DNA from 4 places in the Clostridium sp. CS1-1 genome. Region 1 is predicted to be linked to each of the others. Evidence: a T-box and tRNA genes for the amino acid it is inferred to sense, from the RefSeq annotation. Region 1 holds a T-box; the other regions hold tRNA genes.
What was found. A T-box is a leader RNA that pairs with one kind of tRNA and senses whether it is charged. The one in region 1 lies ahead of alaS (alanine--tRNA ligase), so its partner is inferred to be a tRNA-Ala.
Positions count from the first base shown of each region.

Region 2: it encodes a tRNA-Ala, which carries the amino acid that the T-box ahead of alaS (alanine--tRNA ligase) is inferred to sense. The anticodon was not compared.
Region 3: it encodes a tRNA-Ala, which carries the amino acid that the T-box ahead of alaS (alanine--tRNA ligase) is inferred to sense. The anticodon was not compared.
Region 4: it encodes a tRNA-Ala, which carries the amino acid that the T-box ahead of alaS (alanine--tRNA ligase) is inferred to sense. The anticodon was not compared.

Region 1 is NZ_CM148680.1:3,712,960-3,717,663, reverse strand. Features, by position in the region: gene AC0N0V_RS17480 (PRC-barrel domain-containing protein) at 254-778, shown strand; gene AC0N0V_RS17475 (AI-2E family transporter) at 747-1,775, shown strand; T-box leader at 1,829-2,104, shown strand; gene alaS (alanine--tRNA ligase) at 2,155-4,704, shown strand, end outside.
Region 2 is NZ_CM148680.1:3,406,442-3,411,145, reverse strand. Features, by position in the region: gene AC0N0V_RS16075 (DUF421 domain-containing protein) at 1-100, shown strand, start outside; rRNA gene AC0N0V_RS16070 (16S ribosomal RNA) at 638-2,144, shown strand; tRNA gene AC0N0V_RS16065 (tRNA-Ala) at 2,308-2,383, shown strand; tRNA gene AC0N0V_RS16060 (tRNA-Ile) at 2,389-2,465, shown strand; rRNA gene AC0N0V_RS16055 (23S ribosomal RNA) at 2,732-4,704, shown strand, end outside.
Region 3 is NZ_CM148680.1:4,827,999-4,832,702, reverse strand. Features, by position in the region: rRNA gene AC0N0V_RS22890 (23S ribosomal RNA) at 1-1,593, shown strand, start outside; rRNA gene rrf (5S ribosomal RNA) at 1,703-1,819, shown strand; tRNA gene AC0N0V_RS22880 (tRNA-Ile) at 1,826-1,902, shown strand; tRNA gene AC0N0V_RS22875 (tRNA-Ala) at 1,906-1,981, shown strand; rRNA gene AC0N0V_RS22870 (16S ribosomal RNA) at 2,640-4,146, shown strand; tRNA gene AC0N0V_RS22865 (tRNA-Ile) at 4,235-4,311, shown strand; rRNA gene AC0N0V_RS22860 (23S ribosomal RNA) at 4,420-4,704, shown strand, end outside.
Region 4 is NZ_CM148680.1:430,760-435,463, reverse strand. Features, by position in the region: rRNA gene AC0N0V_RS01910 (23S ribosomal RNA) at 1-2,267, opposite strand, end outside; tRNA gene AC0N0V_RS01905 (tRNA-Ile) at 2,376-2,452, opposite strand; tRNA gene AC0N0V_RS01900 (tRNA-Ala) at 2,456-2,531, opposite strand; rRNA gene AC0N0V_RS01895 (16S ribosomal RNA) at 2,631-4,137, opposite strand; tRNA gene AC0N0V_RS01890 (tRNA-Leu) at 4,568-4,656, shown strand.

The sequences.
Region 1 (4,704 bases):
GTCGCCCAACTATTTTTTGTAAAATAATTATATAACTATAAATATAAGTTATATTTTTTACATAACAGGCAAAAATATTATATATAAGATCTATGCCATGTTAACAACTCTGTTTATTTATTAATATTAATTTTGATGAATTAATATTAATAGATGAGTTTATAGTATAATGTAAAAGTTTTATATCAAAAATAGATATTAACAAACTTTTGATTCTCAGCTCTTAACTTTTTAAAGTTATGGTGGTGGTAGGTTGTATAGAACTAGAGATTTTACCCTTATGGACGTTATAGATGTCAATGGGAAGAGGTTAGGATATATTAAGGATGTATTATTAGACTTTAATAAAGGAAAGGTAATAGGGTTTAATTTAGCCTCTACAAGCTTTTTAAGAAAAAATTCAAATATAATGCTAAATAATATAGTAAGCTATAATTCTACTATGGTTGTAACAGAAACTATTAAGGGAACTTTTCTACAATTTGATGATATAAAAGGGATGGATATTAGGGATAGAAAAGACAATATTGTAGGTATGATAGAAGATATGTTGTTTGATGAAAGGAACTTTACAATAAGTGCAGTAGTAGTGTCTGCTGGACTTATTACGAATTTTACTCAAGGTAAAAAGATAGTTTTAATTAAAGATCTTATGGTTGGAGAGAAAAATATTTTATTAAGTGAAAGAAATGGGAGTCTTAGTTTTTCAAGTATGCCACATAAATTGTTTATGGAAGATGATGTAGATGAAAAAGATAAAAATAAAATGGATTTATAAAAATATAATATTAATTATTATTATATTTTTGGTATTATTTTTTGCGGTTAGAAGCTCCATAATAAGAGAAGTTATGAACTTGCTACTTATTTCATTTGCTATTTCCTATACTCTACGACCCCTTCAAAAGAGAATGGAGCAAGGTAAATTTGGAAGAAGGACATCTGCTTTGATATTAATATGTGTAGTAATACTTTCAGTAGCAGTTATTTTTACTCTTTTAATACCTTCAATATTTAAAGAAAGTTTAAATATAAGTCATACATTAGGAAATATCGAAAAGTTCATTGGCACTATATATTCTAGATTGAAACCAATTACCAATAATAAAACTATGTATATAGCGATGGATAATGTGTATACAAAAATAAACAGTCATGTTTTGGGAATGTTCAACAAAATGTTTGATACAGTATTAAAAATAGGGCAAAATATAGTAACCATAGCAGTTATTCCGATAATATCTTACTATTTTTTATCTGATGGTGACTACATTTCAAATAAGCTTTTAAATTTTTTGCCTGTAAAAAGTAGGAACATAGTAAAGAAAATAAGCTCGCATATAGATAAGATATTAGGTAGATATATAGTTAGTCAACTATTTTTATGTGGACTTATAGGAGCGGCAACTTTTGTAATTCTATTATTTTTAAAGGTTGATTTTCCAGTTATCCTATCAATATTGAATGCTTTTTTTAATATAGTGCCATACTTCGGTCCAATTTTTGGAGCAGTACCAGCAATCTTTATTGCTTTAATAGATTCACCACAAAAAGCTTTATGGACAGCATTTTGGTTATATGCACTTCAACAGGTGGAAGGAAACATACTTTCACCCAAGATTACAGGAGATAGCGTAAGTATGCATCCTCTTATTGTTATATTACTTCTTATAATAGGGGGAGAGATTGCAGGATTCGTCGGGATGATAATAGCAATCCCAATAGGAGTTGTTATTAAAGTGATCTATGAAGATTTAAATTACTATTTGTTTTAGAGACATATTGACAGAGTTATTATTTTTATTTATAATTTGTAGCATAATTAGATATGTAGGCAATGATTGGAAGGAGTAAATATATTTTAACATTTAGAGAGGAAGTGTATGGTGTAAACTTCTTGTAGAATATATTGAAGCAGTCCATGAGTCATAAGAATTAAAGAGGCACAGTGTTGCATTTTCAAAGAAGTGAGTTAGTATTTTGAAGGATTCTACTAATTTTTTAAAACTACTAGTTATTAACCATCGTAATATATAGCTTTTACTCACTGACTAACTAACTGTGTAATTAGGGTGGTACCACGAAACATACTTTCGTCCCTTTCCGGGATGGAAGTTTTTTTATTAAATTACAAAATTAAAGGAGAGATAAACTGTGGAAAAATTAGGTTTAAACCAACTAAGAGAAATGTACTTAAGTTTTTTCGAAAGTAAGAATCATTTAAGACTGCCAAGTTTTTCGTTAGTGCCAAAGGCTGACAAAAGCTTATTATTAATAAACGCGGGTATGGCACCTTTGAAGCCTTATTTTACAGGATTACAAGTTCCGCCAAGTAAGAGAGTTGCTACATCCCAAAAGTGTATTAGAACTGGCGATATAGATAATGTAGGTAAGACTTCAAGACACGGAACATTTTTTGAAATGCTTGGAAACTTTTCTTTTGGAGATTATTTTAAAGAGGAGGCTATTGCTTGGGCATGGGAATTTTCTACAATAGTATTAAAGCTTCCGAAAGATAAGCTATATGTAACCATTTACTTAGAAGACGATGAATCTTTTGAGCTATGGACTAGAACAACAGATATAGATCCATCAAGAATATTTAGATTGGGAAAAGATGATAACTTTTGGGAGCTTGGAATAGGACCTTGTGGACCTTGTTCTGAGATTCATTTTGATAAAGGTGAAGGAAAGATAAGTTCAGCAGAAGAGTTTGTAAAAGCTGCTGATGAAGACAGGGTAATGGAGTTCTGGAATCTCGTATTTACTCAGTTTGATAAAGATGATCAAGGAAATTATAATAGATTGGCAAATCCTAATATAGATACAGGTATGGGGCTAGAAAGAATAGCTAGTATCATACAGGGAGTAGAGAGTATATTCGAAGTTGACACTATTAGGGCAATCCTAGATGAAGTTGGCAGGACTTCTGGTATGGAGTACGGAAAAGATGAAAAAATTGATATATCTATGAGAGTAATAACCGATCATATAAGAAGCGTAACTTTCATGATTAGTGATGGAATACTACCTTCTAATGAAGGTAGGGGATATGTACTCAGAAGATTACTAAGAAGAGCAGCAAAACATGGAAAGTCTCTAGGTATAAACGAACCATTTTTATATAAATTGACAGACGTAGTTATAGAAAATTCCAGTGGAAATTATCCTGAACTTAAAGAAAAAAGAGAATATATTAAAAAAGTTATTAAGCTAGAAGAAGAAAGATTTGATGAAACTATAGACAGTGGAATGCAAATATTAAATGAATATATTGAAGATCTACAAAATAACAGTGCATTTGTGTTATCAGGAGAGAGAGCATTTAAGTTGTATGATACGTATGGGTTCCCAGTAGAACTTACTCTAGAAATACTTGAAGAAAAAGGCATGACTATAGACACTGAGGGTTTTGAAAAAGAAATGAAAAGCCAAAGAGAGAGAGCAAGAGCTGCCAGAGAGGAAACAAACTATATGGGGGCAGAAGATACTGTACTCAATAAGATTCCTTTAGATATAGAAACAGTTTTTGAAGGTTACGAAACAACAGCATCTACTTCAAAAGTTACAGTGATAATTAAAGATGAAGAGTTTGTTTCTAGTATCTCCGGGGGGGATAAAGCTGTAGTTATTACAGAAAATACTCCTTTCTATGCTGAAATGGGGGGCCAAGTAGGAGATAAAGGAGTAGTCTTTAACAGTTCTTTTAAAGCTGAAGTTTTAGATTGTAAAAAGAATGTAGCTGGAAAGACACTTCACTTTATAAATGTTTTGTCTGGAAGTTTAAGTGTTGATGGTGAGGTTACTTTAAGTGTGGATGAGGAAAGAAGAAATAACATAAGAAGAAATCATACAGCAACACACATTCTAAATGAAGCCTTAAGAAAAGTTTTAGGAGAGCATGTTCACCAATCTGGTTCTTACGTTGATGATGAAAGATTAAGATTTGATTTCAATCATTTTGAAGCTGTAAGCGCTGAAGAACTTAAAAAAATAGAAAGCATAGTAAATCAAAATATAATGAAGGTTTTAAAAACTAGTACTACAATTATGAGTATACAAGAAGCAAAAGAAAGCGGAGCTGTTGCCTTATTCGATGATAAGTACAAAGATGAAGTTAGAGTGGTTTCAGTTGGGGACTTTAGCAAAGAGCTATGTGGTGGAACCCATGTGAAAAATTCAGGTGAAATTGGACTATTCAAGATAATTTCAGAGGCTGGAGTGGCTGCAGGTGTAAGAAGAATCGAAGCAGTAACAGGGCCAAAAGCAATCAGTTATGTAGAAGGAAAAAATGAATTATTAAAAGAAGTTGCTGGTAAATTAAAATGTTCAGAAAAGGAGATACTACATAAATTAGAGCTTCAGGCAGCTGAATTAAAAGAAAGAGAGAAAGAGATTGCAGAATTGAAATCAAAACTTGCAGGTGGTGCAGAGGATGAGATATTAAATAGTGCAAGAGAAATAAATGGAGTAAAATTATTTACAGGAGTGCTAAAAGATATTGATGGTAATGCACTTAGAGATTTAGCTGACAAAATCAGAAGCAAAGGCGGAGAATGTGTAGTTGTTCTCGGAAGTGAAGCTGAAGGAAAGGCACAGTTTGTGGCTATGGCAACAAAGGGCGTGATAGCAAAAGGAGCTCACTGTGGAAAGATAATAAAAGAGGTAGCTGCTATCGCTGGAGGCGGCGGTGGTGGAAGACCA
Region 2 (4,704 bases), 310 kb from region 1:
GATAAAGGAACTAAAGAAACAGGGTATACAAAATTACGAAGAACAAGTGGCACTAGCAGAAATAGATTCTTTATGGCAGTTAAATGTTCATAAGAAATAGGTTGTTTAATATAGACATAAATAAAATTTTTATGACTAAACTAGGTTTTATACATTAGAGGAGCATTCTATAAACCAATTGACTGATATAAACTAAGTCAGGCGTGTCCATATGATTAAAGGTAAGAAATCAAGAGAATAATTAAGTACAAGCGTTATAATTAAAGATTAAGGGAAGTATGAGAATACAACGGTGCTAATAAAGATGATAGAATAACATTCGTTGTCAGATATGTGCAACTAAATGAACTTAAAGTATAAGATTATGATTAAAAATTGACAATAAAAAAGTCGATGAGATGAATCTATACTGGTGATATTATTTAAAGCTGTATAAGAAGCTAGAAAATAAAAAATATTCACAAAGTTCTTGACTGATTCCAATGAAAATGATAAGATGTAAAAGTAATCAAAATAAGAAAAATGATCCTTGAAAATTAAACAGAGTGAAAGATAAGTTAAAACTTGTTTTTAAATAAACCAGCAATTCTTTGAGTTACTTTTAAAGTAACAAAGCAGTAATGAGCAAGCAAACTTTTAAATTGAGAGTTTGATCCTGGCTCAGGACGAACGCTGGCGGCGTGCCTAACACATGCAAGTCGAGCGATGAAACCCTTCGGGGTGGATTAGCGGCGGACGGGTGAGTAACACGTGGGTAACCTACCTCAAAGAGGGGGATAGCCTCCCGAAAGGGAGATTAATACCGCATAACATTAGTTCTTCGCATGAAGAACTAATTAAAGGAGTAATCCGCTTTGAGATGGACCCGCGGCGCATTAGCTAGTTGGTGAGGTAAAGGCTCACCAAGGCGACGATGCGTAGCCGACCTGAGAGGGTGATCGGCCACATTGGAACTGAGATACGGTCCAGACTCCTACGGGAGGCAGCAGTGGGGAATATTGCACAATGGGCGAAAGCCTGATGCAGCAACGCCGCGTGAGTGATGAAGGCCTTCGGGTTGTAAAGCTCTGTCTTTGGGGACGATAATGACGGTACCCAAGGAGGAAGCCACGGCTAACTACGTGCCAGCAGCCGCGGTAATACGTAGGTGGCAAGCGTTGTCCGGATTTACTGGGCGTAAAGGATGCGTAGGCGGATATTTAAGTGAGATGTGAAATTCCCGGGCTTAACTTGGGAGCTGCATTTCAAACTGGATATCTAGAGTGTGGGAGAGGAGAATGGAATTCCTAGTGTAGCGGTGAAATGCGTAGAGATTAGGAAGAACACCAGTGGCGAAGGCGATTCTCTGGACCATAACTGACGCTGAGGCATGAAAGCGTGGGTAGCAAACAGGATTAGATACCCTGGTAGTCCACGCCGTAAACGATGAGTACTAGGTGTAGGAGGGTCCAACCTTCTGTGCCGCAGTTAACACAATAAGTACTCCGCCTGGGAAGTACGATCGCAAGATTAAAACTCAAAGGAATTGACGGGGGCCCGCACAAGCAGCGGAGCATGTGGTTTAATTCGAAGCAACGCGAAGAACCTTACCTGGACTTGACATCCCCTGAATTACTCGTAATGGAGGAAGCCCTTCGGGGCAGGGAGACAGGTGGTGCATGGTTGTCGTCAGCTCGTGTCGTGAGATGTTAGGTTAAGTCCTGCAACGAGCGCAACCCTTATCATTAGTTGCTACCATTAAGTTGAGCACTCTAGTGAGACTGCCCGGGTTAACCGGGAGGAAGGTGGGGATGACGTCAAATCATCATGCCCCTTATGTCCAGGGCTACACACGTGCTACAATGGTGAGTACAATTAGATGCAAACCCGCGAGGGGGAGCCAAACTAAAAAACTCATCCCAGTTCGGATTGTAGGCTGAAACTCGCCTACATGAAGCTGGAGTTGCTAGTAATCGCGAATCAGAATGTCGCGGTGAATACGTTCCCGGGCCTTGTACACACCGCCCGTCACACCATGAGAGCTGGCAACACCCGAAGTCCGTGAGGTAACCGTAAGGAGCCAGCGGCCGAAGGTGGGGTCAGTGATTGGGGTGAAGTCGTAACAAGGTAGCCGTAGGAGAACCTGCGGCTGGATCACCTCCTTTCTAAGGAATAATAACTAAGAACTTAGGTTTTTAGTTACATTGGAATTCTGGTTTACACTCTGTTTAATTTTGAGGGATCATAAATAGGTCTTTCGAAAATTAAGTGTTGTTAATTTGATATGGATAGTTATTCATATCAATTGTTGACTGTTAATTTATATATGGGGGTATAGCTCAGCTGGGAGAGCACCTGCCTTGCACGCAGGGGGTCAAGGGTTCGAATCCCTTTATCTCCACCATATATGGGCTTATAGCTCAGCTGGTTAGAGCGCACGCCTGATAAGCGTGAGGTCGATGGTTCGAGTCCATTTAAGCCCACCACATTGTTCTTTGAAAATTGCACAGTGATAAGCGTTAAATAATGAAAGTTATTTAACATAAGAAGTAAAGCTAAAGGTATAAACTATTTATAAGAAATTATAAAATAGTAAACCTTTGTAGATTATAACTAAAACTAGAAAATTGATAGTAGCGAGCGATTCGAGGAAGGACGCGAGTGAGGAACGGAGTTTACTAACTGGTAAATGAGTACCGCAACGAGTGACCTGACGAAGAAGCGCGAAGTTAATAGCAATTTTCGGTCAATAGGTCAAGCTACAAAGGGCGCATGGTGAATGCCTTGGCACCAGTAGCCGATGAAGGACGCGATAAGCTGCGATAAGCTTCGGGTAGGCGCAAATAGCCTGCGATCCGGAGATTTCCGAATGGGGCAACCCACATAGCTAACGCTATGTACTGTAAACTGAATTCATAGGTTTATAGAGGTAGACCCGGGGAACTGAAACATCTAAGTACCCGGAGGAAGAGAAAGAAAAATCGATTTCCTAAGTAGCGGCGAGCGAAAGGGAAAGAGCCCAAACCAGGAACTTGTTCCTGGGGTTGTGGATAGACCGCAAGTGAGAGCTGGAATTAATTGAAGAGAGCTGGAAGGCTCCGCCATAGAAGGTAACAGCCCTGTAAATGAAAATGGAAGCTCCTAGGTCTAATCCAGAGTACCACGAGACACGTGAAACCTTGTGGGAAGCAGGGAGGACCACCTCCCAAGGCTAAATACTAACTGGTGACCGATAGTGAAGTAGTACCGTGAGGGAAAGGTGAAAAGAACCCCGGAAGGGGAGTGAAATAGAACCTGAAACCGTGTGTCCACAATCAGTCGAAGCAGTTTTACCTGCAACGACGTGCTTTTTGTAGAACGAGCCAGCGAGTTACGATGTGTAGCAAGGTTAAGTATTTAAGATACGTAGCCGAAGGGAAACCGAGTCTGAATAGGGCAAAAAGTTGCATGTCGTAGACCCGAAACCGGGTGACCTATCCATGGACAGGTTGAAGCGGAAGTAAAATTCCGTGGAGGACCGAACCACATTGGTGTTGAAAAACCATGGGATGAGCTGTGGATAGCGGAGAAATTCCAATCGAACTCGGAGATAGCTGGTTCTCCTCGAAATAGCTTTAGGGCTAGCGTTTTGAATGAGTAGTGGAGGTAGAGCACTGAATGGGCTAGGGGCTGACAACAGTTACTGAACCCTATCAAACTCCGAATGCCATATACTTGAATCAAAGCAGTCAGACTACGAATGATAAGATCCGTGGTCAAAAGGGAAACAGCCCAGACCATCAGCTAAGGTCCCAAAGTGTAAGTTAAGTGGAAAAGGATGTGGGATTTCTAAGACAACTAGGATGTTGGCTTAGAAGCAGCCACTCATTTAAAGAGTGCGTAATAGCTCACTAGTCGAGAGATCCTGCGCCGAAGATGTTCGGGGCTAAAACTTACCACCGAAGCTATGGATTGATACGTAAGTATCAGTGGTAGAGGAGCTTCCTGTATGGGTTGAAGTCGTACCGTAAGGAGCGGTGGACTGTACAGGAGTGAGTATGCTGGCATAAGTAGCGAGAAATAAGTGAGAATCTTATTGGTCGAAAACCTAAGGTTTCCTGAGGAAGGCTCGTCCGCTCAGGGTTAGTCGGGACCTAAGCCGAGGCCGAAAGGCGTAGGTGATGGACAATCGGTTGATATTCCGATACCACCAGTTTGCGTTATTACAAATGGGATGACGCAGGAGGATAAGATGTGCGCACTATTGGATGTGCGTCTAAGCACTTAGGCAGACTAGATAGGCAAATCCGTCTAGTTAATGCTGAGGTGTTACGGAGAGCCCTTTTGGGCGAAGTATCTGATTCCACGCTGCCAAGAAAAGTCTCTATGGAGTGAACTGGTGCCCGTACCGCAAACCGACACAGGTAGGTGAGGAGAGAATCCTAAGACCAGCGGAAGAATTGTTGTCAAGGAACTCGGCAAATTGACCCCGTAACTTCGGGAGAAGGGGTGCCACCGCAAGGTGGTCGCAGAGAATAGGCCCAAGCAACTGTTTAGCAAAAACACAGGTCTCTGCTAAAGCGAAAGCTGATGTATAGGGGCTGACGCCTGCCCGGTGCTGGAAGGTTAAGGGGAACACTTAGCTTCATGCGAAGGTGTGAACTTAAGCCCCAGTAAACGGCGGCCGTAACTATAACGGTCCTAAGGTAGCGAAATTCCTTGTCGGGTAAGTTCCGACCCGCACGA
Region 3 (4,704 bases), 1.1 Mb from region 1:
AGTGAGAATCTTATTGGTCGAAAACCTAAGGTTTCCTGAGGAAGGCTCGTCCGCTCAGGGTTAGTCGGGACCTAAGCCGAGGCCGAAAGGCGTAGGTGATGGACAATCGGTTGATATTCCGATACCACCAGTTTGCGTTATTACAAATGGGATGACGCAGGAGGATAGGATGTGCGCACTATTGGATGTGCGTCTAAGCACTTAGGCAGACTAGATAGGCAAATCCGTCTAGTTAATGCTGAGGTGTTACGGGGAGCCCTTTTGGGCGAAGTATCTGATTCCACGCTGCCAAGAAAAGTCTCTATGGAGTGAACTGGTGCCCGTACCGCAAACCGACACAGGTAGGTGAGGAGAGAATCCTAAGACCAGCGGAAGAATTGTTGTCAAGGAACTCGGCAAATTGACCCCGTAACTTCGGGAGAAGGGGTGCCACCGCAAGGTGGTCGCAGAGAATAGGCCCAAGCAACTGTTTAGCAAAAACACAGGTCTCTGCTAAAGCGAAAGCTGATGTATAGGGGCTGACGCCTGCCCGGTGCTGGAAGGTTAAGGGGAACACTTAGCGCAAGCGAAGGTGTGAACTTAAGCCCCAGTAAACGGCGGCCGTAACTATAACGGTCCTAAGGTAGCGAAATTCCTTGTCGGGTAAGTTCCGACCCGCACGAATGGCGTAATGACTTGGGCACTGTCTCGACAACAAATCCGGCGAAATTGTATTGCGAGTGAAGATGCTCGCTACCCGCGATTGGACGGAAAGACCCCGTAGAGCTTTACTGTAGCTTAGCATTGAGTCTCGGTATTGTCTGTACAGGATAGGTGGGAGACTGCGAAGCAGAGGCGTCAGCCTTTGTGGAGTCGTCCTTGGGATACCACCCTGACAGTACTGGGATTCTAACCGGCGGCCATGAATCTGGTCACGGGACATTGTTAGGTGGGCAGTTTGACTGGGGCGGTCGCCTCCTAAAAAGTAACGGAGGCGCCCAAAGGTTCCCTCAGAACGGTTGGAAATCGTTCGTAGAGTGCAAAGGCAGAAGGGAGCCTGACTGCGACACAAACAAGTGGAGCAGGGACGAAAGTCGGGCTTAGTGATCCGGTGGTACCTCGTGGGAGGGCCATCGCTCAACGGATAAAAGCTACCTCGGGGATAACAGGCTGATCTCCCCCAAGAGTCCACATCGACGGGGAGGTTTGGCACCTCGATGTCGGCTCGTCGCATCCTGGGGCTGAAGTAGGTCCCAAGGGTTGGGCTGTTCGCCCATTAAAGCGGCACGCGAGCTGGGTTCAGAACGTCGTGAGACAGTTCGGTCCCTATCCGTCGCGGGCGTAGGAAATTTGAGAGGAGCTGTCCTTAGTACGAGAGGACCGGGATGGACTGACCTCTGGTGCACCAGTTGTTCCGCCAGGAGCACAGCTGGGTAGCTATGTCGGGACGGGATAAACGCTGAAAGCATCTAAGCGTGAAGCCCACCTCAAGATAAGATTTCCCATAGCGTAAGCTAGTAAGACCCCTTGAAGAACACAAGGTTGATAGGTCAGAGGTGTAAGCATGGCAACATGTTCAGCTGACTGATACTAATAGGTCGAGGGCTTGACCTAATATATCACTGTGCAATTTTGAGAGAACAACATATTAAAAAATAATAAAAATATGTTGACAAATTAAGTTTAGTATAGTATAATTAATAACTGTAATGAACTTAAGATATCTGGTGGTTATGACGTAAAGGCTACACCCGTTCCCATTCCGAACACGATGGTTAAGCTTTACAGTGCCGATGGTACTGCACGGGAGACTGTGTGGAAGAGTAGGTCGCTGCCAGGTCGATATGGATCTTTAGCTCAGTTGGTTAGAGCAACCGGCTCATAACCGGTTGGTCCGGGGTTCGAGTCCCTGAAGGTCCACCATATGGGGGTATAGCTCAGCTGGGAGAGCACCTGCCTTGCACGCAGGGGGTCAAGGGTTCGAATCCCTTTATCTCCACCAAAAAAGAAGTAGTATGTACTACTTCTTTTTTTTATATATAAATTTATGTTGATTTTGAAATTGGTAGAGAATCGGAAAATATTCACTTCTATTTTATTCAATCACAGCTTAACATATTTTTTTACTGAATTAATCGTAATATTTATTATAGAATTTAAATTCAATGAACTAAAGGTTTATTATCAACTTTTGATTGGCAAGGTGGTATATGTGCATTCTGCGTATAGTCAAAGCTTATAAAAACAAACTTAACCTGGTGTATCTATATATGAATTTTAAAGCAATACCTTAAAATAAAGAGGTATATTAATATAACTTGATGAATTCGTTAAATTTATGATTATTAAGATTCAAAATTGTGATAGAATAACTCTTGTCTTCTTTAAGAGTGTAAAATGATATATTCGAAGGAGACAAGTTAAGTGAATTAATTAATGATAACTTATAAGCATAAATTTAATTTTTAATATCATTAGTTAAATCTTTAAAAAAGGTATTGACAAATTAACATGAATTTGATAAAATTCATAATTGTTGAAGAGAAACTGATCCTTGAAAATTAAACAGAGTGAAAGATAAGATAACTTATCTTTGAATAAACCAGCAATTCTTTGAGTTACTTTTAAAGTAACAAAGCAGTAATGAGCAAGCAAACTTTTAAATTGAGAGTTTGATCCTGGCTCAGGACGAACGCTGGCGGCGTGCCTAACACATGCAAGTCGAGCGATGAAACCCTTCGGGGTGGATTAGCGGCGGACGGGTGAGTAACACGTGGGTAACCTGCCTCAAAGAGGGGGATAGCCTCGCGAAAGGGAGATTAATACCGCATAACATTAGTTTTTCGCATGAAGAACTAATTAAAGGAGTAATCCGCTTTGAGATGGACCCGCGGCGCATTAGCTAGTTGGTGAGGTAAAGGCTCACCAAGGCGACGATGCGTAGCCGACCTGAGAGGGTGATCGGCCACATTGGAACTGAGATACGGTCCAGACTCCTACGGGAGGCAGCAGTGGGGAATATTGCACAATGGGCGAAAGCCTGATGCAGCAACGCCGCGTGAGTGATGAAGGCCTTCGGGTTGTAAAGCTCTGTCTTTGGGGACGATAATGACGGTACCCAAGGAGGAAGCCACGGCTAACTACGTGCCAGCAGCCGCGGTAATACGTAGGTGGCAAGCGTTGTCCGGATTTACTGGGCGTAAAGGATGCGTAGGCGGATATTTAAGTGAGATGTGAAATTCCCGGGCTTAACTTGGGAGCTGCATTTCAAACTGGATATCTAGAGTGTGGGAGAGGAGAATGGAATTCCTAGTGTAGCGGTGAAATGCGTAGAGATTAGGAAGAACACCAGTGGCGAAGGCGATTCTCTGGACCATAACTGACGCTGAGGCATGAAAGCGTGGGTAGCAAACAGGATTAGATACCCTGGTAGTCCACGCCGTAAACGATGAGTACTAGGTGTAGGGGGGTCCAACCCTCTGTGCCGCAGTTAACACAATAAGTACTCCGCCTGGGAAGTACGATCGCAAGATTAAAACTCAAAGGAATTGACGGGGGCCCGCACAAGCAGCGGAGCATGTGGTTTAATTCGAAGCAACGCGAAGAACCTTACCTGGACTTGACATCCCCTGAATTACTCGTAATGGAGGAAGCCCTTCGGGGCAGGGAGACAGGTGGTGCATGGTTGTCGTCAGCTCGTGTCGTGAGATGTTAGGTTAAGTCCTGCAACGAGCGCAACCCTTATCATTAGTTGCTACCATTAAGTTGAGCACTCTAGTGAGACTGCCCGGGTTAACCGGGAGGAAGGTGGGGATGACGTCAAATCATCATGCCCCTTATGTCCAGGGCTACACACGTGCTACAATGGTGAGTACAATTAGATGCAAACCCGCGAGGGGGAGCCAAACTAAAAAACTCATCCCAGTTCGGATTGTAGGCTGAAACTCGCCTACATGAAGCTGGAGTTGCTAGTAATCGCGAATCAGAATGTCGCGGTGAATACGTTCCCGGGCCTTGTACACACCGCCCGTCACACCATGAGAGCTGGCAACACCCGAAGTCCGTGAGGTAACCGTAAGGAGCCAGCGGCCGAAGGTGGGGTCAGTGATTGGGGTGAAGTCGTAACAAGGTAGCCGTAGGAGAACCTGCGGCTGGATCACCTCCTTTCTAAGGAATAATAACTAAGAACTTAGGTTTTTAGTTACATTGGAATTCTGGTTTACACTCTGTTTAATTTTGAGGGATTAACCCTTATGGGCTTATAGCTCAGCTGGTTAGAGCGCACGCCTGATAAGCGTGAGGTCGATGGTTCGAGTCCATTTAAGCCCACCAAAATGTTCTTTGAAAATTGCACAGTGATAAGCGTTGAATAATGAGAATTATTTAACATAAACAAAGTAAAGCTAAAGGTATATATACCTTTGTAGAATTATGATTTAAGGTCAAGCTACAAAGGGCGCATGGTGAATGCCTTGGCACCAGTAGCCGATGAAGGACGCGATAAGCTGCGATAAGCTTCGGGTAGGCGCAAATAGCCTGCGATCCGGAGATTTCCGAATGGGGCAACCCACATAGCTAACGCTATGTACTGTAAACTGAATTCATAGGTTTATAGAGGTAGACCCGGGGAACTGAAACATCTAAGTACCCGGAGGAAGAGAAAGAAAAATCGATTTCCTAAGTAGCGGCGAGCGAAAGGGAAAGAGCCCAAACCAGGAACTTGTT
Region 4 (4,704 bases), 1.8 Mb from region 1:
AGGAGGCGACCGCCCCAGTCAAACTGCCCACCTAACAATGTCCCGTGACCAGATTCATGGCCGCCGGTTAGAATCCCAGTACTGTCAGGGTGGTATCCCAAGGACGACTCCACAAAGGCTGACGCCTCTGCTTCGCAGTCTCCCACCTATCCTGTACAGACAATACCGAGACTCAATGCTAAGCTACAGTAAAGCTCTACGGGGTCTTTCCGTCCAATCGCGGGTAGCGAGCATCTTCACTCGCAATACAATTTCGCCGGATTTGTTGTCGAGACAGTGCCCAAGTCATTACGCCATTCGTGCGGGTCGGAACTTACCCGACAAGGAATTTCGCTACCTTAGGACCGTTATAGTTACGGCCGCCGTTTACTGGGGCTTAAGTTCACACCTTCGCTTGCGCTAAGTGTTCCCCTTAACCTTCCAGCACCGGGCAGGCGTCAGCCCCTATACATCAGCTTTCGCTTTAGCAGAGACCTGTGTTTTTGCTAAACAGTTGCTTGGGCCTATTCTCTGCGACCACCTTGCGGTGGCACCCCTTCTCCCGAAGTTACGGGGTCAATTTGCCGAGTTCCTTGACAACAATTCTTCCGCTGGTCTTAGGATTCTCTCCTCACCTACCTGTGTCGGTTTGCGGTACGGGCACCAGTTTACTCCATAGAGACTTTTCTTGGCAGCGTGGAATCAGATACTTCGCCCAAAAGGGCTCCCCGTAACACCTCAGCATTAACTAGACGGATTTGCCTATCTAGTCTGCCTAAGTGCTTAGACGCACATCCAATAGTGCGCACATCTTATCCTCCTGCGTCATCCCATTTGTAATAACGCAAACTGGTGGTATCGGAATATCAACCGATTGTCCATCACCTACGCCTTTCGGCCTCGGCTTAGGTCCCGACTAACCCTGAGCGGACGAGCCTTCCTCAGGAAACCTTAGGTTTTCGACCAATAAGATTCTCACTTATTTCTCGCTACTTATGCCAGCATACTCACTCCTGTACAGTCCACCGCTCCTTACGGTACGACTTCAACCCATACAGGAAGCTCCTCTACCACTCACCTTACGGTGAATCCATAGCTTCGGTGGTAAGTTTTAGCCCCGAACATCTTCGGCGCAGGATCTCTCGACTAGTGAGCTATTACGCACTCTTTAAATGAGTGGCTGCTTCTAAGCCAACATCCTAGTTGTCTTAGAAATCCCACATCCTTTTCCACTTAACTTACACTTTGGGACCTTAGCTGATGGTCTGGGCTGTTTCCCTTTTGACCACGGATCTTATCATTCGTAGTCTGACTGCTTTGATTCAAGTATATGGCATTCGGAGTTTGATAGGGTTCAGTAACTGTTGTCAGCCCCTAGCCCATTCAGTGCTCTACCTCCACTACTCATTCAAAACGCTAGCCCTAAAGCTATTTCGAGGAGAACCAGCTATCTCCGAGTTCGATTGGAATTTCTCCGCTATCCACAGCTCATCCCATGGTTTTTCAACACCAATGTGGTTCGGTCCTCCACGGAATTTTACTTCCGCTTCAACCTGTCCATGGATAGGTCACCCGGTTTCGGGTCTACGACATGCAACTTTTTGCCCTATTCAGACTCGGTTTCCCTTCGGCTGCGTATCTTAAATACTTAACCTTGCTACACATCGTAACTCGCTGGCTCGTTCTACAAAAAGCACGTCGTCGCAGGTAAAACTGCTTCGACTGATTGTGGACACACGGTTTCAGGTTCTATTTCACTCCCCTTCCGGGGTTCTTTTCACCTTTCCCTCACGGTACTGCTTCACTATCGGTCACCAGTTAGTATTTAGCCTTGGGAGGTGGTCCTCCCTGCTTCCCACAAGGTTTCACGTGTCTCGTGGTACTCTGGATCAGATCTAGAAGTTTTCATTTTCATCTACAGGGCTGTTACCTTCTATGGCGGAGCCTTCCAGCTCTCTTCAATTAATTCCTACTTCCTTTTATGATCTGTCCGCAACCCCAGGAACAAGTTCCTGGTTTGGGCTCTTTCCCTTTCGCTCGCCGCTACTTAGGAAATCGATTTTTCTTTCTCTTCCTCCGGGTACTTAGATGTTTCAGTTCCCCGGGTATACCTCTATAAACCTATGAATTCAGTTTACAGTACATAGCGTTAGCTATGTGGGTTGCCCCATTCGGAAATCTCCGGATCGCAGGCTATTTGCGCCTACCCGAAGCTTATCGCAGCTTATCGCGTCCTTCATCGGCTACTGGTGCCAAGGCATTCACCATGCGCCCTTTGTAGCTTGACCTTAAATCATAATTCTACAAAGGTATATATACCTTTAGCTTTACTTTGTTTATGTTAAATAACTTTCATTATTTAACGCTTATCACTGTGCAATTTTCAAAGAACAATGTGGTGGGCTTAAATGGACTCGAACCATCGACCTCACGCTTATCAGGCGTGCGCTCTAACCAGCTGAGCTATAAGCCCGTATGGTGGAGATAAAGGGATTCGAACCCTTGACCCCCTGCGTGCAAGGCAGGTGCTCTCCCAGCTGAGCTATACCCCCATACTATAAAGAAACATAATAGTCTCTCAAAATTAAACAGAGTGTAAACCAGAACTCCAATGTAACTAAAAACCTAAGTTTCTAGTTATTATTCCTTAGAAAGGAGGTGATCCAGCCGCAGGTTCTCCTACGGCTACCTTGTTACGACTTCACCCCAATCACTGACCCCACCTTCGGCCGCTGGCTCCTTACGGTTACCTCACGGACTTCGGGTGTTGCCAGCTCTCATGGTGTGACGGGCGGTGTGTACAAGGCCCGGGAACGTATTCACCGCGACATTCTGATTCGCGATTACTAGCAACTCCAGCTTCATGTAGGCGAGTTTCAGCCTACAATCCGAACTGGGATGAGTTTTTTAGTTTGGCTCCCCCTCGCGGGTTTGCATCTAATTGTACTCACCATTGTAGCACGTGTGTAGCCCTGGACATAAGGGGCATGATGATTTGACGTCATCCCCACCTTCCTCCCGGTTAACCCGGGCAGTCTCACTAGAGTGCTCAACTTAATGGTAGCAACTAATGATAAGGGTTGCGCTCGTTGCAGGACTTAACCTAACATCTCACGACACGAGCTGACGACAACCATGCACCACCTGTCTCCCTGCCCCGAAGGGCTTCCTCCATTACGAGTAATTCAGGGGATGTCAAGTCCAGGTAAGGTTCTTCGCGTTGCTTCGAATTAAACCACATGCTCCGCTGCTTGTGCGGGCCCCCGTCAATTCCTTTGAGTTTTAATCTTGCGATCGTACTTCCCAGGCGGAGTACTTATTGTGTTAACTGCGGCACAGAGGGTTGGACCCCCCTACACCTAGTACTCATCGTTTACGGCGTGGACTACCAGGGTATCTAATCCTGTTTGCTACCCACGCTTTCATGCCTCAGCGTCAGTTATGGTCCAGAGAATCGCCTTCGCCACTGGTGTTCTTCCTAATCTCTACGCATTTCACCGCTACACTAGGAATTCCATTCTCCTCTCCCACACTCTAGATATCCAGTTTGAAATGCAGCTCCCAAGTTAAGCCCGGGAATTTCACATCTCACTTAAATATCCGCCTACGCATCCTTTACGCCCAGTAAATCCGGACAACGCTTGCCACCTACGTATTACCGCGGCTGCTGGCACGTAGTTAGCCGTGGCTTCCTCCTTGGGTACCGTCATTATCGTCCCCAAAGACAGAGCTTTACAACCCGAAGGCCTTCATCACTCACGCGGCGTTGCTGCATCAGGCTTTCGCCCATTGTGCAATATTCCCCACTGCTGCCTCCCGTAGGAGTCTGGACCGTATCTCAGTTCCAATGTGGCCGATCACCCTCTCAGGTCGGCTACGCATCGTCGCCTTGGTGAGCCTTTACCTCACCAACTAGCTAATGCGCCGCGGGTCCATCTCAAAGCGGATTACTCCTTTAATTAGTTCTTCATGCGAAAAACTAATGTTATGCGGTATTAATCTCCCTTTCGGGAGGCTATCCCCCTCTTTGAGGCAGGTTACCCACGTGTTACTCACCCGTCCGCCGCTAATCCACCCCGAAGGGTTTCATCGCTCGACTTGCATGTGTTAGGCACGCCGCCAGCGTTCGTCCTGAGCCAGGATCAAACTCTCAATTTAAAAGTTTGCTTGCTCATTACTGTTTTGTTACTTTAAAAGTAACTCAAAGAATTGCTGGTTTATTTAAAAACAAGTTTTAACTTATTTTTCACTCTGTTTAATTTTCAAAGACCACTGTTTTGCTGACTCAATTAGATTATCACACGTTGACTATTTTGTCAACATATTTTTATTATTTTTTATCAACTTTCGTCATCTCCTGACGACATGTGTTATTGTATCACAAAAGTATAGCCTTTAATGTTACTTATCGTTCAAAATTTAAACTTATATTGTATATTCTTTATTTTTCTAGCGATTAATTAAATTCACATATAATGACACTCCAGGATAAGTATATGATAATCAAACTTTTTTACAATTATTTTAAACTTTTCTATTGACACTAAAACTATTCTGAAATATAATGATTATTGTCAGTACGAATTGCGCTGGAGTGGCGGAACTGGCAGACGCACAGGACTTAAAATCCTGCGGGCTTTAAAACCCGTACCGGTTCGATTCCGGTCTTCAGCACCAAAAGACGAGATATTTTATATCTCGTCTTTTTTTATTTTATTGATTCAA